DNA from 2 places in the Nicoliella lavandulae genome. Region 2 is predicted to be linked to the other one. Evidence: predicted binding sites of a transcription regulator. Region 2 holds the regulator's gene; the other holds the start of a gene.
What was found. Region 2 encodes CtsR, which represses protease genes until heat stress. Its sites were predicted from a motif close to TTGGTCAAAAAAGGTCAAANA; they were not measured.
Positions count from the first base shown of each region.

Region 1: a site for CtsR is predicted at 6,568-6,588, ahead of R4146_RS03650 (ATP-dependent Clp protease proteolytic subunit). Genes of this name have one in related genera too.

Region 1 is NZ_JAWMWH010000001.1:784,973-797,409, forward strand. It holds gene uvrB (excinuclease ABC subunit UvrB) at 1-739, shown strand, start outside; gene uvrA (excinuclease ABC subunit UvrA) at 751-3,606, shown strand; gene mgfK (gluconeogenesis morphogenetic factor MgfK) at 3,786-4,787, shown strand; gene whiA (DNA-binding protein WhiA) at 4,789-5,751, shown strand; gene R4146_RS03650 (ATP-dependent Clp protease proteolytic subunit) at 5,896-6,504, opposite strand; tRNA gene R4146_RS03655 (tRNA-Arg) at 6,652-6,723, opposite strand; gene gap (type I glyceraldehyde-3-phosphate dehydrogenase) at 7,015-8,025, shown strand; gene R4146_RS03665 (phosphoglycerate kinase) at 8,188-9,402, shown strand; gene tpiA (triose-phosphate isomerase) at 9,561-10,322, shown strand; gene eno (phosphopyruvate hydratase) at 10,546-11,865, shown strand; gene R4146_RS03680 (ClC family H(+)/Cl(-) exchange transporter) at 11,949-12,437, shown strand, end outside.
Region 2 is NZ_JAWMWH010000001.1:82,006-94,442, forward strand. It holds gene R4146_RS00440 (ATP-dependent Clp protease ATP-binding subunit) at 1-1,387, opposite strand, end outside; gene R4146_RS00445 (CtsR family transcriptional regulator) at 1,409-1,879, opposite strand; tRNA gene R4146_RS00450 (tRNA-Pro) at 1,977-2,050, opposite strand; tRNA gene R4146_RS00455 (tRNA-Pro) at 2,087-2,160, opposite strand; tRNA gene R4146_RS00460 (tRNA-Arg) at 2,197-2,270, opposite strand; tRNA gene R4146_RS00465 (tRNA-Leu) at 2,295-2,380, opposite strand; tRNA gene R4146_RS00470 (tRNA-Gly) at 2,408-2,479, opposite strand; tRNA gene R4146_RS00475 (tRNA-Thr) at 2,487-2,560, opposite strand; tRNA gene R4146_RS00480 (tRNA-Leu) at 2,572-2,654, opposite strand; tRNA gene R4146_RS00485 (tRNA-Lys) at 2,671-2,743, opposite strand; tRNA gene R4146_RS00490 (tRNA-Val) at 2,758-2,830, opposite strand; gene serS (serine--tRNA ligase) at 3,083-4,375, opposite strand; gene R4146_RS00500 (amino acid permease) at 4,708-6,177, opposite strand; lysine riboswitch at 6,286-6,461, opposite strand; gene R4146_RS00505 (GNAT family N-acetyltransferase) at 6,477-6,989, opposite strand; gene R4146_RS00510 (lp_1002 family arylesterase) at 7,053-7,856, shown strand; gene R4146_RS00515 (phosphatase PAP2 family protein) at 7,897-8,574, opposite strand; gene R4146_RS00520 (sulfite exporter TauE/SafE family protein) at 8,718-9,563, shown strand; gene R4146_RS00525 (DUF1634 domain-containing protein) at 9,563-9,943, shown strand; gene R4146_RS00530 (threonine/serine exporter family protein) at 9,981-10,472, opposite strand; gene R4146_RS00535 (threonine/serine exporter family protein) at 10,489-11,247, opposite strand; gene R4146_RS00540 (metal-dependent transcriptional regulator) at 11,315-11,974, opposite strand; gene R4146_RS00545 (hypothetical protein) at 12,131-12,437, shown strand, end outside.

The sequences.
Region 1 (12,437 bases), 700 kb from region 2:
TCCAATCGTGAAGGTTCGACCAATTATGGGTCAAATGGATGATTTAGTGGGGGAAATCAATAAACGAATCGACCGTAACGAGCGGACATTTGTTACGACATTAACGAAGAAAATGGCGGAAGATTTAACTGACTACCTAAAGGATTTAGGAATTCGCGTGCGTTATTTGCATAGTGATATTAAGACCCTCGAACGGACTAAGATTATTCATGACCTGCGAGCAGGTAAGTTCGATGTTTTAGTTGGAATTAATCTCCTTCGGGAAGGAATTGATGTGCCGGAAGTATCATTAGTGGTGATTTTAGATGCTGATAAGGAAGGGTTCTTACGGAATGAACGTTCCTTGATTCAAACGATTGGTCGGGCCGCCAGAAACGAACATGGTGAAGTAATTATGTATGCGGATGACATGACTGATTCGATGAAGAAGGCCATTGATGAAACCCAGCGGCGGCGTGAAATTCAAGAGCAATACAACCATGAGCATGGAATTACGCCCCATACGATTAAGAAGGCGATTTCACCAGTTATCTCCGTTAGTGGAGATCAAGTAGCCGCTGAAAATGACGCTACGAATGGTGAAATTGTTACGACTGACTTTAAGAAGATGAGTAAGGCGGAAAAACAAGCCATGATTGGCCGCCTAGAAGACGAAATGCAGTCTGCATCGAAGCGACTTGACTTCGAACATGCCGCTAACTTACGGGATACAATTATTGAATTGCAGGCGAAGATGTAAGGAGGACTGTTTTGTTAAACGATAAAATTATTATTCGCGGTGCGCGCGAACATAACTTAAAAGACATTAATGTGACCATTCCTAAAAATAAATTAACGGTCGTAACGGGATTATCTGGTTCCGGAAAAAGTTCGTTAGCATTTGATACGTTATATGCTGAGGGTCAACGGCGGTATGTAGAAAGTTTATCGTCATATGCACGGCAATTTTTAGGGCAAATGGATAAACCAGACGTAGATTCGATTGAAGGGCTAAGCCCAGCCATTTCAATTGATCAAAAGACAACGTCGCATAATCCACGTTCAACGGTGGGAACGGTCACTGAAATCAATGACTATTTCCGGCTGTTATGGGCACGAGTAGGAACCCCAATTTGTCCAAATGATGGGACTAAGATTACTAGTCAATCCATTGATCAAATGATGGGCGAAATGCTTAATTTACCTGAACGGACGCGTCTACAGATCCTAGCGCCCGTAGTGCGGGATAAAAAGGGTCAACATAAAGAGATTTTAAAGAAGATTAAACGGGAAGGATTTGTGCGGATTCAAGTTGATGGTGAAGTCATGGACTTAGATGACTCAGTCGAATTGGATAAGAACAAACGCCATACCATTAACGTGGTCGTAGACCGCATTATCATCAAAGACGGCATTAATTCCAGACTTTCAGATTCATTGGAAGCTGCATTACGACTTAGTGATGGATACGCAATTGCTGATTTTATGGGTAAACGGGACAACATGGTCTTTTCAGAACATTACTCGTGTCCATTCTGTGGCTTTACAGTTGGGAAGCTGGAACCACGACTATTTTCATTTAATTCACCACTGGGAGCCTGTCCTGATTGTGATGGATTAGGGATTAAATTAGAAGTGGATCTAGATTTAGTAATTCCAGACCGCAGTAAAACCTTGGCTCAAGGAGCCCTAGCACCATGGAATCCAATTAGTTCTGAATACTATCCAAATATGTTAAAGCAAGCTTGTGAACACTTTGGAATTGATATGAACACGCCATTCAATAAATTACCAAAGAAGCAACGTGACTTGGTGCTTTACGGGTCTGGTGATCAGCAATTCCACTTTAACTTCGAAAGTAATTTTGGTGGTAAGCGTGACTTAGACATGCCATTTGAAGGGGTGATTAATAATATTAATCGCCGTTATCATAACACTAATAGTGAATTTACTAGAAAGACCATGCGTGAGTACATGACTGAATTAACCTGCCAGACGTGTCATGGCTACCGGTTAAATGAACGAGCTTTAAGTGTGAAGGTAGCTGGTCAAAATATTAGTCAGGTGGCAGCAATTGATGTTCAAAAGGAATTGGACTACTTTAGCCAATTACAATTTGGTGAACAAGATTCAGTAATTGCCAAACCGATCGTAAAGGAAATCATCGACCGCCTTAGTTTCCTAAAGAACGTTGGGTTAGACTATTTAACCCTCGCCCGTTCTGCTGGAACCCTATCTGGTGGAGAATCACAACGGATTCGATTAGCAACTCAAATTGGATCGAATTTGTCCGGAGTGTTATATGTCCTTGATGAACCATCGATTGGATTGCATCAACGGGATAACAATCGACTAATTAAATCATTACAATCAATGCGGGACTTAGGCAATACATTGGTCGTAGTCGAACATGATAAAGATACCATGGATGATGCTGATTACATTGTTGACATTGGTCCTGGGGCCGGTGAAAATGGTGGAAAGGTCATGGCTGCTGGAACGCCAGCGGAAGTAGCTAAGAATCCACATTCACTAACTGGTCAATATCTATCTGGGAAGAAGTTTATTCCGGTTCCATTGAAACGCCGGACTGGTAACGGTAAAAAGATTACGATTACTGGGGCACAAGCTAATAACTTAAAGGACATTACCGTTAGTTTTCCCCTGGGTGAATTTATCGTGGTTTCTGGGGTTTCTGGATCTGGTAAATCAACATTAGTTAATACCATTTTAAAACGGGCATTAGCACAAAAATTAAATCATAATTCAACTAAGCCTGGTAAGTACAAGTCCATTCGGGGCTATAAGAATATTGAAAAACTAGTTAGTATCGATCAAAGCCCAATTGGCCGGACTCCCCGGAGTAACCCGGCAACGTATACGGGGGTTTTTGATGATATCCGTGATTTATTTGCTGAAACTAATGAAGCCAAGTTACGTGGTTATAAGAAGGGCCGGTTTAGCTTTAACGTTAAGGGTGGCCGCTGTGAAACATGTCATGGGGATGGAATTTTAAAGATTGAAATGAACTTCCTTCCCGATGTCTATGTACCGTGTGAAGTTTGTCATGGTAAGCGGTATAACGCCGAAACCTTGGAAGTTGAATATAAAGGTAAAAACATTTCTGATGTATTGGATATGACCGTAAGCGAAGCCTTAGATTTCTTTAAGGCCATTCCCAAAATTACGCGGAAATTAGAGACCATTAATGAAGTGGGCCTTGGCTACGTCAAATTAGGCCAACCCGCAACTACTTTATCTGGTGGGGAAGCCCAACGGATGAAGCTATCGGCTGAACTTTACAAAAAATCAGATGGTAAAAACCTATATATCTTAGATGAACCAACGATTGGATTGCATACTGATGATATCGGACGATTGCTCAAAATCCTGCATGAATTAGTTGCTAAGGGCAATACTGTTTTGATCATTGAACACAGTTTAGATGTGATTAAAACTGCCGATTATTTAATTGACTTAGGACCTGAAGGTGGTGACGGTGGTGGCCAAATCGTCGCAACGGGTACCCCAGAAGAAGTCTGCCAAGTCAAAAATAGTTATACGGGTCAATATCTAAAGCCAGTTTTAGAAGTTGATACCAAACGAACCAAAGAGTTAAAAGAATAATTAAGAAAGGGCGAATGTTCGCCTTTTTTTATTGTTTTTTTAAAAAAGAAACACCAGGTGTGTTATACTATGCTTTATGGTTTAAACCATTAATTAAATTATAAAATAAATTGAATAAAAAAATAATCGTAGTTAACAAGTGATTTAACGCTAAATTAAGCGATGAGGAGGGTCAATCAATGCCGCAGATTAAATCTCACCAACCACGCATTGTGGTAATTGGTGGTGGAACTGGGGTTCCAGTGATTTTAAAGTCGCTCAAGAAGCGGGATGTTGATATTACCGCAATTGTAACAGTTGCGGATGATGGAGGTTCATCTGGAATCTTGCGTAATTATATCAATGTGGTCCCACCTGGTGATATTCGAAATGTTATCGTAGCATTATCAGATGCCAATCCAGAATTTTTAAAACTATTTCAATATCGATTTAAAGGTACGGATAAGTTTTTAGCTGGTCATGCCATTGGTAACCTATTAATTACTGCACTATCAGAAATGAAGGGTAATATTTTCAATGGAGTGCAAGAACTAACTAAATTATTAGATGTGAAGGGGCATATTTATCCCGCTAGTGATGACTTGATTACCCTTCATGCTAAGTTCACTGATGGAACGGAATTAGCAGGTGAATCTGAGATTACTAATGCGCATAAAATGATTGAACGGGTTTGGGTTGATCGAGATGATCAAAATGGCGCGCCTAAGGCTGCCCAACCAGTGGTGGATGCGATTTTAAACGCAGATCAAATTGTATTGGGACCAGGAAGTTTATTTACTAGCATCCTACCTAATTTAATGATTCCAGAAGTTCACGAAGCCATCTTACACACTAGTGCTGAAATTGTTTATATTTGTAATATTATGACACAAAATGGTGAAACTAATGGTCTAAGTGATTCAGATCACGTGGCCATTTTAAATCGTCATTTTGAAAAGAATATTATTAATGCGGTCATGGTCAATAATAAAAAAGTCCCCGTTAATTATATTGATCGAAGCCATTCTGATGAAACGTCACATCAAGTTAAGCATGATCAAGCGGGCTTAGAAAAACAGGGATGTAAGGTCATTGCTTCTGACTTTTTAAAGCTACATGATCATGGAGCTTATCATAATGGGGATGCTGTATCGAATGAGTTAATTCGATTGATTGAAAAGGATAGTAATGGAGTGAATTGAAATGTCGTATGCTAGTCAAGTTAAAAAAGAACTTACTACGCTAAAGGTTCGTAGGAAGAATGCCAAACCAGAACTAATGGCATTGATTCGAATGAATGGTTCGCTAACAATTGTGAATCATGAACTAATTTTAAATGTTCAAACTGAAAATCCGGCCATTGCGCGGCGGATTTATCGACTATTATTAGAATTTTATGATGTTGAAAGTAATCTAATCGTTAGAAAACGCATGAAATTAAAAAAGAATAATGTTTATGTAGTTCGAATTACTAATAATACTAAAAATATTTTAGATGATTTAGGAATCTTACAGGATTATCAAATCATCGAACGAGTTCCAGTCGAATTATTGAAGGATGATTCTCAAGTGCGTTCATATCTACGTGGTGCCTTTCTAGCTGGCGGTTCAGTTAATAATCCGGAAACGTCGCGTTATCATTTAGAAATCTATTCATTGTATGAAACTCACAATGAAATGATTGCCGAAATGATGAATCGCTATCATCTAGAAGCAAAGACCACCAGTCGGCGGAGTGGGTATATTACCTACTTAAAGGGAGCTGAAAAGATTGCTGATTTCTTGCAGCTGATTGGGGCTACTAATTCGATGCTTCACTTTGAAGATATTCGAATTGTCCGTGATATGCGAAATTCGGTTAACCGGTTAGTGAACTGCGAAAATGCTAATATGAATAAGGTTGCGAATGCTTCAACGCGTCAAATCGCAAGCATTAACTTTATTGCAGAAACGGTCGGCCTAGATCAATTGCCTGATAAACTACGTGAAGTAGCAGAATTACGCCTAGCTAATAAAGAAGTTACTTTAAAAGAATTGGGCGAAATGGTGCCTAGTGGCACGATTTCTAAATCAGGCATTAATCACCGGTTAAAAAAGATTAGCGACTTTGCTGAAAAAATAAGGCTGCAAACTGAAGAACGAATTGCAGCCGTTAGTAACGATTAAAATAATTTAAACACATCAAAATAGCCTAGCAAAGATAGATTATTTCTATCTTCGCTAGGCTATTGTTGAATATTTATCGATTGTTTATATAGCTACAAAAAAACGGTGATGACTTCAGATGAGTCATCGCCGTTTTAAAATTGATTATTTGTTATCGCCTTTGTTTAATTCAGTCTTGCTAGTCATAATACCATCTAATAAACCATATTTAACGGCTTCATCGGCAGTTAAGTAGTTATCACGATCAGTATCACGGTTAATCTTAGCAACCGTTTGACCAGAGTTTTCAGCTAAAATCTTGTTTAACATCTTACGAGCACTCAAGATGGATTCAGCGGCGATTTCAATATCACTTTGCTTTCCTTGAGCACCACCAGATGGTTGGTGAATCATAACTTGTGAGTGAGGTAATGCGAAACGTTTCCCCTTAGTACCAGAAGAAGCAAGCACACTGGCCATTGATGCAGCCATTCCCATTACGATGGTTTGAACGTCTGATTTAACAAACTTCATTGTATCGTAAATTGCCATTCCAGAAGTGATAACACCACCTGGTGAGTTAATGTAAAGATAAATATCCTTATCTGAGTCTTGGGCATCCAAGAATAGTAATTGAGCAATAATTGAATTAGCCATATCGTCTTCGATTGGACCTGATAACATGATGATCCGGTCTTTTAATAAACGAGAGTAAATGTCATAAGCTCTTTCGCCATTAGCGGATTGCTCGATAACAGTTGGGATTAAGTTCATTTTAATTGTCCTCCCTTAATTGGTTAGTAATTTTAAATTTTAAACTATATAAATTCTATCTTAATAGTCAGTGAAGGTCAAAATATTTGCCCACAAATAAAAAGTCCCGCTAACAACAACGATTAGCAAGGACTTTTCATCATCTAGTGCGCCTGGAGGGAATCGAACCCCCATCTCAAGAACCGGAATCTTACGTGCGATCCATTACACTACAGGCGCAAATGAATTATTTAATTAACAATAACAATATAAAATTGTAGCTTAAAATGAATTGAAATGCAAGGGGGTTAAAATAAAATTAATTCACAAGCAATAGCTTTGCAAAAATGAAACGTGATTGCTATACTGCTTAATGCAAGATAAATGTTGCGCGGTGATTTTTAACTGTGATTGGATTCAATAATATTGAGCTACATGGCTGACACTAGCAACAAAAAGTGGTAAGATACTGATGTACTGCTTTTATAAATAATATTTATCTTATTATTTCCTAAAGGAGGAAAATTCAGTATGACTGTAAAAATTGGTATTAATGGTTTTGGACGTATTGGACGTTTAGCTTTCAAGCGTATCCACGAACTAAACTCAAGCGACATTGAAGTTGCTGCAATTAATGATTTAACTACTCCATCAATGTTAGCATACTTATTAAAGTATGACTCAACTCATGGCAAGTTCCCAGGTGAAGTTTCATCTACTGATTCTGGAATTGTTGTTGATGGTCACGAAATTCCTGTTTACGCTGAAAAGGATGCTTCACAAATTCCTTGGGTTAAGAACGACGGTGTTGACTTCGTTCTTGAATGTACAGGTTTCTACACTTCAGAAGAAAAGTCCCAAGCTCACTTAGACGCTGGTGCAAAGCGTGTCTTAATCTCAGCTCCTGCTGGTCAAATTAAGACTGTTGTTCCTGGTGTTAACTTGGATACTTTAAACTCTGATGACAAGATTGTTTCTGCTGGTTCATGTACTACTAGTAGTATTGCACCATCAGCTTACTTCTTGAACAAGGAATTCGGTATCAAGGTTGGTACTATGACTACTATCCATGCCTTTACTTCTACTCAAGCTATCTTAGATGGTCCTAGAGGTAAGAAGATGAGAAATAACCGTACTGCAAGTGCAAATACTATTCCTCATTCAACTGGTGCTGCTAAGGCTCTTGGTTTAGTTGTTCCTGACTTACAAGGTAAGTTAAACGGTGTTGCTCAACGTGTTCCATTAGTAGACGGTTCATTAACTGAATTAACTGCTATCTTGGACAAGAAGGTTACTGCTGACGAAGTTAACGCAGCAATCAAGAAGCACACTGAAGGTAACGAAGCATTTGGTTATGCTGAAGATCCTATCGTTTCAAGTGATATCATTGGTGATACTCACGGATCAGTATTTGATCCTTCCCAAACTGATGTAACTACTGTTGGTGATGACCAATTAGTTAAGGTTTGGACTTGGTACGATAACGAATGGGGCTTCACTTGTAACATGGTTCGTACCCTATTGAAGTTCGCTCAACTATAAAAAGCAGTTTTAATTAAACAATTAAAATGATAAAAGGTGGAGGAGGATACTCTTTCACCTTTTTTTAATACTTAATCCAATGAATCTTTTGTTTTGAGATTAGGTTTTAAATGCTGTATGATAAAAGGTGTTAAGTTACTATTTATTTAGGAGGTATCTAAATTGGCTAAATTAACTGTTTCTGATTTAGATTTAAAAGATAAAAAAGTATTAATGCGTCTCGATTTCAATGTTCCTATTAAGGACGGTGTTATCGGTGACGACAATCGGATCGTGGCTGCATTACCAACCATCAATTACGTAATTGATCACGGTGGTAAGGCAATCATTTTCTCTCACCTTGGTCGGATCAAGACTGAAGATGACAAGAAAGAACTCTCACTTCGTCCAGTTGCAGAACGCCTTTCAAACTTATTAAATAAGCCAGTAACTTTTGTTCCAGCTACTGAAGGCCCTCAATTAGAAGATGCCATCAACAAAATGAATGATGGAGATGTTTTATTAGTTGAAAACACTCGTTTTGAAGATGTTGTCAATGGCGAATACGTAAAACGTGAATCTGGTAATGATCCAAAACTTGGTGAATACTGGGCTTCACTTGGTGATGAATTCGTAAACGATGCATTTGGTACTGCTCACCGTTCCCACGCTTCTAACGTTGGAATTGCTAAGGCAATGGAAGCTGCTGGTAAGCCAGCTGCTGTTGGTTTCTTAATGGAAAAGGAAATCAAGTACCTTGGTAATGCTGTGAACAATCCTAAACGTCCATTCGTTGCTATCTTAGGTGGTGCAAAGGTTTCAGATAAGATTACTGTTATCGATAACTTATTAGATAAAGCTGATAAGGTAATTATCGGTGGTGGTATGACTTATACTTTCTACGCTGCTAAAGGTATCAAGATTGGTAACTCATTAGTTGAAGATGACAAGATTGATTTAGCTAAACAAATCTTGCAAAAGGCTGGCGACAAGTTGGTATTACCAATTGATAACGTCGTTGCTGACAAATTTGCTAATGATGCTAAGACTGAAATCGTTGAAGGTGACATTCCTGATGGAATGATGGCCTTAGATATTGGTCCTAAGTCAATTCAAGAATTTGAAAACGTTCTTAGAGATGCTAAGACAGTTGTTTGGAATGGACCTATGGGTGTATTCGAAATGAGCAACTTCGCTAAGGGTACTTTAGCCGTTGGTGATTTCTTAGCTAACTTAAAGGATGCTACTACTATCGTTGGTGGTGGTGACTCAACTGCTGCTGTTAAGCAATTAGGAATTGCTGACAAATTAACTCACGTTTCTACCGGTGGTGGAGCTTCACTTACTTACCTTGAAGGTAAGCCACTTCCAGGAATTGCTGCAATTTCTGATAAGTAATTCGTTACTTGTGAAAAGAGTCGTACTTCGGTACGGCTCTTTTTATTTTTGCTTAAATTTTAAGACTAAGCATGGGGCGGTAAAATGATGTATAGTAGAATGTAATTATTCAATCTCACACTCTAGTGAAACAACATCCTGATAAGGGGGATTTATGAATGAGTGCAAAGCAACGAGTGCCATTTATTGGCGCGAATTGGAAAATGTATTTGATGCCAGATCAAGTTATTCCATATATTGAAACCATTAAAGATCAACTACCTAGCCCAGACCAGGCCGAAGTAATGATTGCAGCTTCACCATTATATCTATGGCCATTGTTAGACCATGCTAAGGGTAGTAACGTTATTATTGCTGCTGAAAATTGTGATTACCATGATACAGGTGCCTATACCGGAGAAGTTAGCCCGAAAGCACTGAGTGAAATGGGAATTACATATTCGATTGCAGGGCATTCGGAACGCCGTCATTACTTTGATGAAGACCCTGAAATTGTTAATAAAAAAGTCCATGCGTTACTTAGAAACCACATCAATCCGATTGTTTGCTGTGATGAAACCCTCGTTCGGACTGAAACGGACGATGATGTTCACTGGGTCGTTAGCCAGGTGATTGCAGCATTTAAAAATGTTGATGCATCAGATGCCGCTAAGATGATGATCGCCTATGAACCGCGTTGGGCGATTGGGACTGGAATTACAGCTAGTGCCGAGGAAGCCGAAGAGGGGTGTGCGTTGATTCGTCAAACAATTAGCAGTATCTATTCACCGGCATTAGCAGATACAGTGCGTGTGTTGTACGGGGGTAGTGTTACCCCAAAGACCGTAAAGGCGCTAATGGCACAGCCAGACATTGATGGGGTCTTGGTCGGTAGTGCTAGTTTAGACCCGAATGAATTTTTAAAATTAATTCATTATTAATTTTTACCGTATTTATTGATTAATTGTTGGTCTTAATAATTAAAAAATGGTATCATAACAGTGTAGATGATGAGTAAATTTTTATATTTATTCAGTTTGAGGGTAACGAACAGTCCCTGGCAAAATGACTTTTGCCTAAGCTTCCTTTATTGCGAAGTGGTTCACAGTCCCCAATGCATTTTGAACATTGGGTAATTTAACTTTCACTTAAGGAGAGAATACAATGTCAATTATTTCCGATATTTACGCTCGCGAAGTCTTAGACTCACGTGGTAACCCTACTGTTGAAGTAGAATTATATACAGAAGCCGGCGCATTTGGCCGTGGAATCGTACCTTCAGGTGCATCAACTGGTGAACACGAAGCCGTTGAATTACGTGATGGCGACAAGAACCGTTACATGGGTAAAGGTGTTACTAAGGCCGTTGACAATGTTAACAACATCATTGCAAAGGAAATCGTTGGTTACGATGTAACTGACCAATTAGCAATTGACGAAGCTATGATCAAGCTTGACGGTACTCCTAATAAGGGTAAGTTAGGTGCTAACGCTATTTTAGGTGTTTCATTAGCTGCTGCTCGTGCTGCTGCTGACGAATTAGGTGTTCCATTATACAACTACTTTGGTGGTTTCAATGCGCACTTACTTCCAACACCTATGATGAACGTTATCAATGGTGGTAAGCATGCTAACAACAAGGTTGACTTCCAAGAATTCATGATTATGCCCGTTGGTGCTAAGAGTGTTAAGGAAGCAATCCGGATGGGTTCAGAAACTTTCCACAACTTAAAGAATATCTTAAACGACCGTGGTTACTCCACTGCCGTTGGTGATGAAGGTGGATTTGCTCCTGACCTACAAAACAACGAAGAACCATTCGAAATCTTAGTAGAAGCAATTACTAAGGCTGGTTACAAGCCAGGTAAAGACATTGCAATTGCCTTTGACTGTGCTTCATCAGAATTCTTCGATCCTAAGACTAAGAAGTACAACTTAGTTGGTGACGGTAAGTCATACTCAGCTGACGAATTTGTTACTTTACTTGAAGGTCTTGTTGACAAGTACCCAATCGTTTCAATCGAAGATCCATTGGATGAAAACGAATGGGAAGACTGGCAAATGGCTACTCGTCGCTTAGGTAAGAAGGTTCAAATCGTTGGTGATGACTTATTCGTTACTAACACTGATTACCTAGCTAAGGGTATCAAGATGGGTGTTGCTAACTCAATCTTAATCAAGCTTAACCAAATCGGTACTTTAACTGAAACTGTTCGTGCCGTTGAAATGGCTAAGGAAGCTGGATACACTGCTATCATCTCACACCGTTCTGGTGAAACTGAAGATACTACTATCTCTGACTTAGTTGTTGCATTGAACGCTGGTCAAATTAAGACTGGTTCAATGAGCCGTGGCGAACGGATCGCTAAGTACAACCAATTAATGAGAATCGAAGACCAATTAGGTAGCGTTTCTGAATACAAGGGTATCCACTCATTCTACAACTTGAGTGAACAAGCTCGTGAAAACATCATTAACAAATAATCTTCTTTAGAAGATTTGAAAAAGCACTGGAATTTAATTCTAGTGCTTTTTTTGTGCTATCATGGTGATTGAGGTGAAAAGAGATGAACAATGACTTTAGATTAAAGTCGGTTAATTATCTGTTGAATGGGTTAACCGTTGGGGTGGTTGTTGGGGCATTGGTAAGTGCCTTTCGTTGGATTATCGAACAACAGCTATCATTTGTGGAACGGCTTTACATATTAGCTCATCAGCATCATTTGCTATTACTATTCATTTTAGGGGCAAATATCATTATTGGGTTAGTTGTTGCAGTCCTAATTAAGGAGAATCCTAATATTAAGGGCTCTGGGATTCCACAAGTCAAAGGGCAGCTATTGGGTAAAATTGATTACCCATACTGGTCGGCATTGTGGCGTAAGTTTGTCAGTGGGGTATTATCAATTGGAAGTGGGCTGTTCTTAGGTCGTGAAGGGCCTTCGATTCAAATTGGCTCCACTGCAGCACAAGGTATTGCGGCGTTTCGTAACGTTGATGATGAATTGCGCCGGGTCATTATTGCAGCTGGAGCAGCGGCTGGACTATCAGCCGCT
Region 2 (12,437 bases):
CATTGATTTTAGCTTCTAGTTGTTTAGCCTGGTTTCTAATTTCAACTGCTTTTTCAAAGTCTTGATTTTCAATCGCTTGTTCTTTTTCATTGTTCAATTGATTTAATTTCGCATGATCAGATGATAATTCACTAGGTTGCTTATTAATCCGAACTTTGGCGGCAGCTTCATCCATTAAATCAATGGCCTTATCTGGTAAGAAACGGCTTTGAATATAACGAGTGGATAAACCAACTGCTTTTTCAATAGCATCATCAGTGATTTGCACATGGTGATGAGCTTCATACTTAGGTCTGATTCCCTTCAAAATTTGAATGGTTTCTTCACTAGTTGGTTCATTAACTTGAACCGTTGCAAACCGACGTTCTAGTGCAGTATCAGATTCAATGTACTTTTGGTATTCATTTAGCGTCGTAGCACCAATCATTTGAAGATCACCACGCGCTAATGAAGGTTTCAAAATGTTGGAAGCATCAATTGCCCCTTCTGCACCACCAGCACCAACCAAAGTGTGTAATTCATCAACAAACAAGATGATTTGACCATTATCTTTAATTTCTTTAATAATTTTCTTCAAACGACTTTCAAATTCACCACGGTACTTAGTACCAGCAACTAATGAACCCATGTCAAGCATCATCAACCGCTTATTCGTCATATCTTCTGGGACCGAACCATCAATAATCTTTTGAGCTAATCCTTCTGCAATGGCAGTTTTACCAACGCCGGGTTCCCCAATTAAGACTGGGTTATTTTTCGTCCGTCGACTAAGAATTTGAATAACCCGTTTAACTTCTTTATGCCGACCAATCGTTGGATCCATCCGACCTTCTCTAGCCACTTCAGTTAAATCAGTTGCTAGTGAATCCAAGGTTGGTGTAGCGCCCTTAGGAGTAGCGCGGTTCTTATTACTATTAATAGCACCGTTCTTACCGGCAGCTGAACTAACGCCCATCTTATGAAGAGTCACTTGTTTAATAACCTTAGTTTGAGCACCAAATGTAATTAGAATCCGTGCTGATAAAATACTGTCATCACTTACCAATGCAAGCAATAAATGTTCAGTCCCAACTTTGTTGGCACCATATTGGCGAGCAATGTTACCAGCTAAAGCTAAAATATCCTTAGCCTTAGGTGAATATGGTAAGTAAGAATTACTATCTAGTCCTTGGAGATTACCAAATCCAGCCAAGCGTTCAATTTCTGAACGAATGTCTTCTTCATCAATTTGAAAGTGTTCTAAGACACTGTAAGCAATCCCATTGGGTTCTAATGCTAGCGCTAACAATAAGTGTTCAGTGCCAACGGCTTGATGTTTGAAATTTTTAGCCTGTTCTTGTGCAAGTACCAATACGTTACGTGCGCTTGGGGTAAATAAGTTTTCCATAAATTGCCTCGCTTTCCGTTCCTAATCTTCGAACCTTAAATGATTCAATACTGATCGTAATACCTGGGCGCGAAGCCGGTTAGCACAATCAATATCATTATTAATCATCAAACTATCTTTCTCAATTGCTGCTAAAATAATCCGAGCTTCCTTACTCGACAGCAACTGACTATGGTATAGAGTCTTAACAATTGAATCACCGTCCCTTTCGGAAATACTAGAACCGATCACATCTAATAGTGAATCTAATACTTCGATGTTATCTAGCAATTTCACCTTTTCGATTCGGATATAGCCACCACCGCCACGCTTACTTTCTACTACGTAGCCGTTTTGGATGGTGAACCTAGTCTTAATAACATAGTTAATCTGTGAAGGGACAACATGAAAAAGATTAGCAACCTCTGAACGACGAATCTCGGCATGATTCGATTCAGCTAAAATCTGCTTTAAATATTTTTCAATAATATCTGAAACATTTTTGGATTGCATATTTTCATCTCATCTCTGACTAATCTTGACTATTATTATATGAAATCGGCCAGTGAAATAAAAGTATTTTGTCTATTAATTTTTAACGACAAAAAAATCGGGAAAACAAGATTCGAACTTGCGACCTCTGCGTCCCGAACGCAGCGCTCTACCAAGCTGAGCTATTTCCCGATGTATTTTGTAAATATTAAACTGATTGATTCTAGATCGGGAAGACAGGATTCGAACCTGCGACCCCTTGGTCCCAAACCAAGTGCTCTACCAAGCTGAGCTACTTCCCGATATTCATCTCTAATTTAAAATTAGAAATAAAAAAATGCACCCAGTAGGAGTCGAACCTACAACCTTCTGATTCGTAGTCAGACACTCTATCCAGTTGCGCTATGGGTGCAAAATAATATTATGAAAATGTAAATGCCGAGGACCGGGATCGAACCGGTACGGTTATCACTAACCGCAGGATTTTAAGTCCTGTGCGTCTGCCAATTCCGCCACCCCGGCAGGCTATTTTATTTTAAAAAAATAAAAAGCGGAAGACGGGATTCGAACCCGCGACCCCCACCATGGCAAGGTGATGTTCTACCACTGAACTACTTCCGCACAAAAATGCCGACTAGACGATTCGAACGCCCGACCTCATCATTACTAGTGATGCGCTCTAACCAACTGAGCTAAGTCGGCAAATTGGTAAGTGCGGGCGAAGGGACTCGAACCCCCATGTCCAAAGGACACTAGAACCTAAATCTAGCGCGTCTGCCAGTTCCGCCACGCCCGCATATTAAATTATAAAATGAGCCGTGGGAGGTTCGAACTCCCGACCCTCTGATTAAAAGTCAGATGCTCTACCGGCTGAGCTAACGGCTCGAAAAAATAAAAAATGGAGGATACAGGGCTCGAACCTGTGACCTCCTGCTTGTAAGGCAGATGCTCTCCCAACTGAGCTAATCCTCCGAGGTCTTAATGGTTACTCATTTAAGCAACTATTATATAATATCATGTGGTCAACTTGATGTCAACAACTTTTTGATTTTTATTTTTTCGATTTCGAATTAGTTCGGTCTCACCTGAAAACTAATCAGTAAAAATCAACAAAAACTAGTATATAATACTTCCCCTAAAAAAGCTACCCCTTTTTTCAAAAAAAATAAGAAATAAGTGCAATTCACTTATTTCTTATCGTTAAATCATTGATATATCTAACTTTTAGAATAGGTCTTGTTTTTCAATTTTCTTCATGCCATGCATGTATGGTTGAAGAACTTCTGGAATATTAACCGTTCCATCTTCATTTTGGAAGTTTTCTAGAATTGCAGCTACCGTTCTACCAACTGCTAATCCAGATCCATTTAACGTGTTAACGAATTGTAACTTTCCACTTTCATCCCTAAATTGAATCTTAGCCCGACGTGCTTGGAAATCAGTGGTGTTAGAACAACTTGAAATTTCACGATAACAGTTTTGTGCTGGCATCCAAACTTCAATATCATGAGTCATTGCAGCAGTGAAACTCATGTCACTACTTGTAAGCGTAATTACGTGGTAAGGAATCCCTAACAACTTAAGTAATTTTTCAGCTTGGCCAGTGATTTCTTCTAAGGCTGCCCATGATTCTTCTGGTTTAGTAAATTGAACCATTTCAACCTTGTTGAATTGGTGTAATCTAATCAATCCACGAGTATCACGACCAGCACTTCCTGCTTCTGAACGGAAAGCTGGACTTAATGCAGTGAATTTAACTGGTAACTTATCTTCTGGAATTACTTCACCACGGTAGTAGTTCACCAATGGAACTTCAGCAGTTGGAATCATTGTTAAATCACTATCAGCAATTTCGAATCCGGCCTTTTTTTCCAAGAACTTAGGGAATTGACCAGTCCCAAACATTGATGCAGAGTTAACCATGTATGGTGGAATAATTTCTTCATATCCAGCATCAGTATTTTGGTCCAAGAAGAAGTTGTAAATAGCTCTTTCAAGTAATGAACCAGCTCCTACGTAGTATACAAACCGACTTCCAGCCACCTTAGCACTCCGTTCGAAGTTTAAGATGCCTAGCTTTTCACCAATTTCCCAATGGTTCTTAGGCTTGAAATCAGTAAATTCACGTGGGGTTCCAACCTTCCGTAGTTCCTTAGCGCCTTCTTCAGTTAAACTAACTGGGACGTCATCATTTGGAATATTTGGTAAGTGGGCTGCTAAATCATGTTGCTTAGCAGACACTGCTTGTTCTTGTTCATCTAATTCCTTGATTTCAGCACCGACTTCTTTCATCCGGTTGATTGGGCCACTAGCATCTTCTTTAGCCCGCTTCATCTTAGCGATATCATCAGAAACCTTATTCCGTTCGGCTTTTAAGCTTTCAACCTTCACTAAGATATCACGCCGGTTTTGATCAAGGGCTAATAGTTCATCGATTTGTTTTTCATCAATGCCACGCGTTGCCATCTTATCCTTAAACCATTGTTCGTTATTACGAATTAACTTCATGTCTAACATTGGACATACCTCCTAAAAATATAAAAAGCAGGCTTCGTCATTGGGACGAAAGCCTGCTTTTCGCGGTACCACCCAAGTTCCCGATTAAATCGGACAACTCATCAGTGATAACGGCCACCCACCGTGCAGTATTACCTGCCCACCTATTAATATGCCGGAATTTTCAACTTGCAGTTTGCACCAACCACTGCATCTCTTAAGCGTCTACTTATAAACATACATTGTGTTTTTAAAATCATTAATTCATTCATATTTATAATATTATATTCGTTTAAAATTAGCAACTTTTTTAACCAAAAAAGCAGCAGCTCAATGGCTACTGCTTTTAGTAATTACTTTTCACTGTTAATTTTATTATGACTCATTGGTCTAACGTCGACCTTATCTAGTGGAATCAACTTAGTATGGTGCTTAATCTTGTAAACGATGTACAAGATAACGACCAATGGAACACTAATGTAAGTAATTCCAATTTCCTTCCAGTTGAAATTAGAGAATGCCGATAAGTCTTGACCAACAATGATCAAAATACATAGGATCAACGTCAATACTGGACCGAATGGGAACCACTTAGCATGATAAGATAATTCATCTAACGTGTGCCCTTGTTTGATAAAGGCCCGTCTGAATCTAAAGTGTGAAATCGCAATTCCGACCCAGGCGATAAATCCAGTTAATCCAGATGCCGCCACGATCCAAAGGTAAACTTCTGGTCCGGCGAAACTAGTAATGAACGTTGCTAGTGCAATCACAGTCGTTGCGATTAACGCTGTATATGGAATACCGCGCTTATCAGTCTTTCCGAACATCTTAGGTGCAAATACCCCATTTGACATAGAATAAAGCATCCGTGTTGATGCGTACATCCCCGAATTAGCTGATGAAATCACTGATACCAAGATAACGGCATTCATGACCCCAGCTGCAGCGGCTAATCCAGCCCGTTTGAAGACTAACGCAAATGGACTAATTGCAACATTGGTCGTACTAGAACCTAATAAGTTCGGGTCAGTATAAGGAATCAATGCAGCAATCACGAAGATGGCTAGGATGTAAAACAAGATGATCCGCCAGAAAACTTCACTGATGGCCTTTGGCACACTGTGTTTTGGATCATCGGATTCTCCAGCGGTAATGCCGACTAACTCAGTTCCTTGGAACGAGAACCCAGCCACCACGAAAACAGACAAGATTGCTGGGATTCCACCAACGAATGGTGCTTGCTTATACGTGAAGTTACTTAGGCCGACCGCAGTGCCACCACCCATAATTCCAACGATGGTCAATACCCCAACGATTAAGAAAATGATGATGGTTGCCACCTTGATCAACGAAAGCCAAAATTCGATTTCACCAAAGGCACCGACTGAAGCGGCATTGATCAAGAAGATCAATAACAAGACGACCCCACTAACGATCCAACTTGGGAAGTTCGGCATCCAAAACTTCATTACTAACGCTGCCGTACTGATATCAACGGCCACCGTAATCGCCCAATTGAACCAGTAGTTCCAACCCATTGCAAATCCAAGGGCGGGATCAACATACTTACCAGCATATTCAGCAAATGAACCACTAACTGGCGTGTTGGTAGCCATTTCACCTAAACTAGTCATTAAGAAATACACCATTAGCCCCATTAAAATGTAGGCCACTAATGCTCCACCGGGGCCGGCTTGTGAGATCGTAGAACCACTTGTTACAAACAGTCCGGTCCCAATTGAACCACCCAGTGAAATCATCGAAACATGACGGGTCTTTAGCTTACGCTTAATTCCGTCAGATTGATTTTGTTCACTCATATCAAAATCCTCCTAAAGTAAAAAATTTAAGAAGCAAAAGGATTTCAAATTAAAAATACCATCTCCTGAACAGAAGACGGCATCATAATTGCATTTCTAGCTATTATAACTATCGAAAGCACTCCGCGGTTAACCACGACAGTTCTTGGCTTGTTCAACCAAGTCCCAGATTCAACTAGAAAAAGCTAGTTTACACTTCGGCGTTCCTCCCTTTCAGCATTGGTCATAGCTGCTTTTTCAACTCACAATGCCATACTCTTTAGCAACGCGCCTCTTCTTAGATAATTTGATATTTAAAACTAATTATAACTTTTTTTGCATTCCTTGACAATCACTAATTCAAATTGAAGTCGCTCATCGCCACTAAAAGCAATGAACGTCCCCAGTTGTGCAAAGTGATTATGCAATAAGACGGCTTTAGAAGCATCATTAGTAATGCTCACGTTGGCAATGATCCTAGCCACATCAAATTGTCGCTGTAACCATTGAAGCGCTAACGCTAAGCCCTGCGTCATTATTCCACGACCACTAAACTTTGGATGCATTAAAAAGCCCACTTCAAAACGATCCGCCATTGGTTGGCCGAATTGATCGACCTGTGGATAAAAGAACACACAGCCAACTGTTTGGCCGCCATATTTAACCGCTAAGCCATTGGATTGGCTTAGTTCAATGCGTAATAAATCAGTGGCTGCCTGTAAACTAGTGATCACATCGAAGCCAGCAGCATTGGCAGTCGTGGCATCAGACACCATTGCAAAAAAGGCGTGTGCATCTGTTAACTGTAATTGGCTAATTGTTATTGCTTTCATCTTAACCCCATCTCTCATAATCAGTTACAATATAGATAATTATATTATACAGGAGTGAACACCATGAAAATCATCCAACAATCTTTATCAACCAATTCAGCTGCCTTTTTAAAGGGTTATGTCCGTGAATCAGATTCAGATGCCCAACACTTTAAGTACCCTGCCGTATTAATTGTCCCAGGGGGCTCGTTCACCCATATCTCAGAACAACAAGCCGAAAGCTTTGCATTGAGTTTTGCTGCGCAAGGCTACCAAAGTTTTTACTTACGATACAGCTTTGAAAGTGAAAAGCGGCCGTTAATGCCCCATCCCGTCATTGAACTAGGCCAAGCTATGCAATACTTACACCACCATGCAGTTGACTTAAACATCGATGCTAAGCGAATCATAATTGCAGGCTTTTCGATTGGTGGGTTCATCGTTAGTCAATACAACAACCAATATGATCAAGCCGCGTTGCTTAATGCAGTTGGCGCTAAGGATGCAACCGAACTAACGCCACGAGCGGTTATTTTAAGTTATCCAGTCATCGACTTATCCCTGGGCTTTCCGAACGAACCCGCTAAGATCAACGACTGGGTCAATACCCCGGCTGAAGGCGCAGCGGAAAATGGCGTTACCAAAACCAACGTTCCCACGTTCATTTGGCATACTGCTGATGATCCGCTAGTTCCTGCCATGAACTCGATTAAATACGCTGAAGCCCTAGCCAAACATCAAATTGATTACGAGCTTCATATTTTCCACCATGGTCGCCACGGAATGGCCATGGCCAATCAACTAACCGCTTGGAACAATGAAAGCAATGACCCCCACGTTGCTAAGTGGTTCCCCCTTGCGATCGAATGGTTAAACGAAATTAAATAAATGAAAAAAGCCATTGCCTAACCTCGGCAATGGCTTTTGTTTAATATTTAGATTTTTGGAATGGATGGTACTTCGATAGCATCCCTGCATACCGGTAGTACACAAACTCACAAACTTGGAACCAGGTAAAGGCCACTAAGAATGCGCCAATTGTATCACTTGGGAAGTGAGCGTTTAAAAATACCCGTGACAACATTACTAGGATCACATAAATGGAAGCGACCGTCTTAGCAATGATTTGATTGCGCCGTGTTTTTAACATTGGAATCAATAAAACCCAAACCACACTAATTACTAACACCGTTCCTACGACATGTCCACTGGGATAACTAAATCCAGTATCTGATGCCGAATGCAATAATGGGCGCGGCCGTCTGATCACGTTTTTAACGATGGTCAATACAATATCACCACTCACTAGGGTAGCGAGCGCCCAAACTGCTGGAATCCGATATTTAATGGCCCATAAGAACAACGCAATCAATATCATCCATAATACGTCCATCTTAGGACTCCCTAGAAAGCTGGCGAGCCCATAAATAACTTGCTTATAGGCCTGTTCACGGCCTTGAACTTCACCAGTAATCACGGAATCTAAAAACGATAAATATCCTGATCCAGCCCCCGTACTAACCACCACGGATGTGGTTACAATTATGGTTAATACAAGTGACAGGATAAAGCGATACAATCGATTAATATCTTTATTAATTAACACCTTAATCCATCCCCTACGATTTGTTTCTATTTATAACCAGTATACCATAGGCCAATATTGGTTTCCTACCCTTTAAAATTTACAATTTTCTTTAATTAAGCATATAATAACAACTGGTTACTTATTAATTAGGAGGAGATACTATGCTTGAGACAGCACTCATTATGATTGCCCTTGGGATTTTTGCCGGAATTGCGGGGGCCATTTTGGGACTGGGTGGTGGTATTATTGTCACGCCCATTTTAACCCTGGGATTTGGTTTAAACATTAAATATGCAATTGGGGCAAGTATCATCGTCGTCATCGCCACTAGTTCTGGTTCGACGATTGCATACTTAAAGGATGAAGTATTAAATTTACGGGTCGCAATGTTTTTAGAAATTGCAACAACGATCGGGGCAGTGGCTGGTTCACTGTTAACCGGAATCTTAAACCCGAAGTACTTATACGTATTATTTGGGCTCCTACTCATTTTTTCTGGGTTCAACATGGTCCGCAAACTACGGGCCAAACCATCTGATTATGGGACTGGTAAGAACGACCGCCTGGCAAAGAAACTAGAGCTAGACGGTAGTTATTACGATAAGAACCTAAATAAAACCATTGACTATCAAGTCACCAACGTTCCGAGCGGCCTTTCAGTCATGTTCGGTGCAGGCCTAGCCAGTGGCTTACTAGGAATCGGTTCAGGGGCCTTTAAGGTGATTGCCATGGATACATTTATGAAAATGCCACTAAAGCCATCTAGTGCCACTAGTAACTTAATGATGGGGGTTACCGCAGCAGCAAGTGCAACGGTATATTTCTTTAACGGTACGATTCTACCCAATATCGCCGTTCCCCTAGCTCTTGGAATCTTAGGGGGTGCCGTTGTGGGTTCACGGGTCATGCAGGTCCTGCCCACTAAATGGATTCGCATCGTGTTCATCCCCGTCCTACTTTACATCGGTGGTAACATGCTCTTACAAGGATTTGGGGTGAAGTTATAATGAAAAAAGATGAAGCACAAATTAACAAAGAGATGAATAGCATTGAGTTAATAATCGGGAAGATCTTAAGAATCGGGGTCATTATCTCAGCTATCATTATGATCATTGGTTGGCTCTTATTGGTGCTAACTGGTAAGTCTGGTTATCAAGGATCATTTCATCCCACTTCATTTCACGCCATTTTAAGTGGGGTCATCGCCCTTAAGCCATATGCAATTATGATGCTTGGCATCTTTTGTTTAATCTTAACGCCGGTCTTACGAGTCGTTGTTTCTATTTATTCGTTCTATAAGGAACACGATATGTTATACGTATCCATTACAACCTTCGTATTGATCGTATTAATAATTAGTTTCTTCATTGGATTATCACAAGCATAATAAAAACGACTCACTGGTTGATGCCAGCGAGCCGTTTTTATTTTTGTCGTTTCTTTTCAATTCGTTCGATCTTTGCACGGTGATAATGGCGTGGTGAACGGTAGTGACGTGCTTTGAACAATAACTGGTTGATCACTTCCGCCACTAAGAAACCAGCGGAAATTGAACCAGCAATAAATGCTACCTGGAGGAAATTGAACTTGGCTAATCCATAGTCACCAGATGCCATGTAACGCATAACTTGGTACGCCTGACCTCCGGGCACTAATGGGACTAATCCCGGGATGTTAAAGATAATCACGGGTAAGCGCTTATACCGTGATGCTAAAATACTAGCCATCCCAATCGTAAGGGTCCCAAAGAAGTTTCCACCAATATAGCCGCCTAAGTACATATCATATAGATAATAAACTAAGTATCCTAATACCCCAACGACACCGTCCAAATTCAATGCCCGGTGCGGTACATTAACTAAAATACCAAAACAAACCGACGCAATGTAGACGAACACTAAATTTAAAATAAACATCTAGAAACTCCTCGTTTTAAAAAATCGTTAATGCCAGTGCCACTCCAAAACCTAGTGCACACGCAATCATCAGCGCTTCAATCCCCCGGGCGGGTCCACTAACTAAGTTCCCGGACAATGCATCCCGGACCGCATTGGTAATCGGGACCCCTGGAACCAGTGGCATAATGCCCCCAATGATCAAGTCATCAACACTCGTTGCAATGTGGAACCTAATCGCTAGAATGGCGGCTGACCCCACCACAAATGCGGCCATAAATTCACTAATGAACTGAACGGCAATGTATTTGGTGATGATGAAATAAGCAATCCACCCTAACATCCCCACTAAACAGGAGATCCAAAAATCAGGCAGATTATTTCTAAATACCACTTCCATGGTCCCACTAATCAATCCAGCGGCAATCGTCTGTAACCAAAACGGAAAGTCCTTTACGTGGCGTTCGATCAATACTAAGCGGTTATAAAACTCCTGGAGGGTAATTTTATGGGCTGCAAACTGACGGGAGTAATCATTAACTAGTGATACCTTTTCTAAGTTAAAGGTCCGCTTTTCAATCACGGCCACCTGAGCCCCAATTTTACTACTCGGTGACATCATGATCCCCGTTAAAGTAACGTAGGCACGCGCTTGATATGCTTGAGCGTTTTCAGCAATTCGATAGATCGTATCGGTCACCCGACTCATTTCTGAGCCGTTTTCAATCATAATTTTTCCCGCTAGCAAGCAGGTTTCGACTACTAATACATCCTTTTTTGTCCGTGGCTTGGGCATCCTGGCTCCCCCTTAATTAATTTAGTTTAATATAAAAAAGCTCCCAAATCAGGGCGCTTTTCAATTATCATTGTTCAACCGGTTTAATAAAGACATAGTGAGAAGCCTTATAACTAATTGAAATCTCTTGGTTATCAGTAATGTTAACCACTTTCATTGGGCCTTCGAACGGCGCATGATCAATCACCTTTAGTTTGTCACCAATATCTAATTGGATATCACCTAAGTAAGTTAACAAATCATGATTATCAATAAACCGATCTACGATCACCGTTGAGCCATCTTCAGCATCATTGAGCAACATATGACTATCTTCAGAATACTTTCCGTCATTAGTTGGAATGACCCCACCGTGAGGACAATGGGTTGGATAAGATAACTTTTTATCCAATGCATCCAATAGTTTCGGACTTGTAACGTGTTCAAGTAATTCTGCTTCATTATGAACATCTGGTAAATCGTATCCTAATTCATCCACTAAGAACGTTTCCCAAATCCGGTGCTTACGAACTAGTCCTTCGGCTAATTTCACCCCAGCAGGAGTAAGTGATACTCCTGAATAAGGTTCATGCGAAACTAACCCCTCTTCAACTAGTTTATTGACCATTTCAGTAACTGATCCTGCGGCGATATTCAGTCCAATCGAGATTCGTTTGTTGGAGACCTTCTTAGTCGTGCCACCCAGCTCGAAAATGATTTTAAGATAATCTTCCTTCATTGGACTCATTCTATTCACCTATTTCTAAAACATTTCGTAGTAAAACAACTAGCCAACTAGCTATCTTTTATTTTACGAAACTACGAATACAATATATAATTAAATTATACCGCAAATTATCATCTAAATAAATAAAATCGGTGTTTTAGTTAGGGGAGTTATAAAATGAGTGATAAACTATTTAGTTTTACAGATTTAAATGAATCTGCTCAACAAACTGCAGTAAAGGATTTTGCTATCTTTTACGTTCATCAATATGAGAATAATGATATGGAATTAATCGCTAACTATGATCAAGACGGGATCGTGCATGACATTAATCGTGACCTATACATTAATCGATTCAGTTTAGAATCCACCATCATTAGTGATTCAATTTCCGAACGATTTTCCAAATACGCCCGCTTACTAGAAAACGTGGACCAAAAATACTATGAAAATGGTAACCCAGAAAAAAACTGGCCAGAATGGT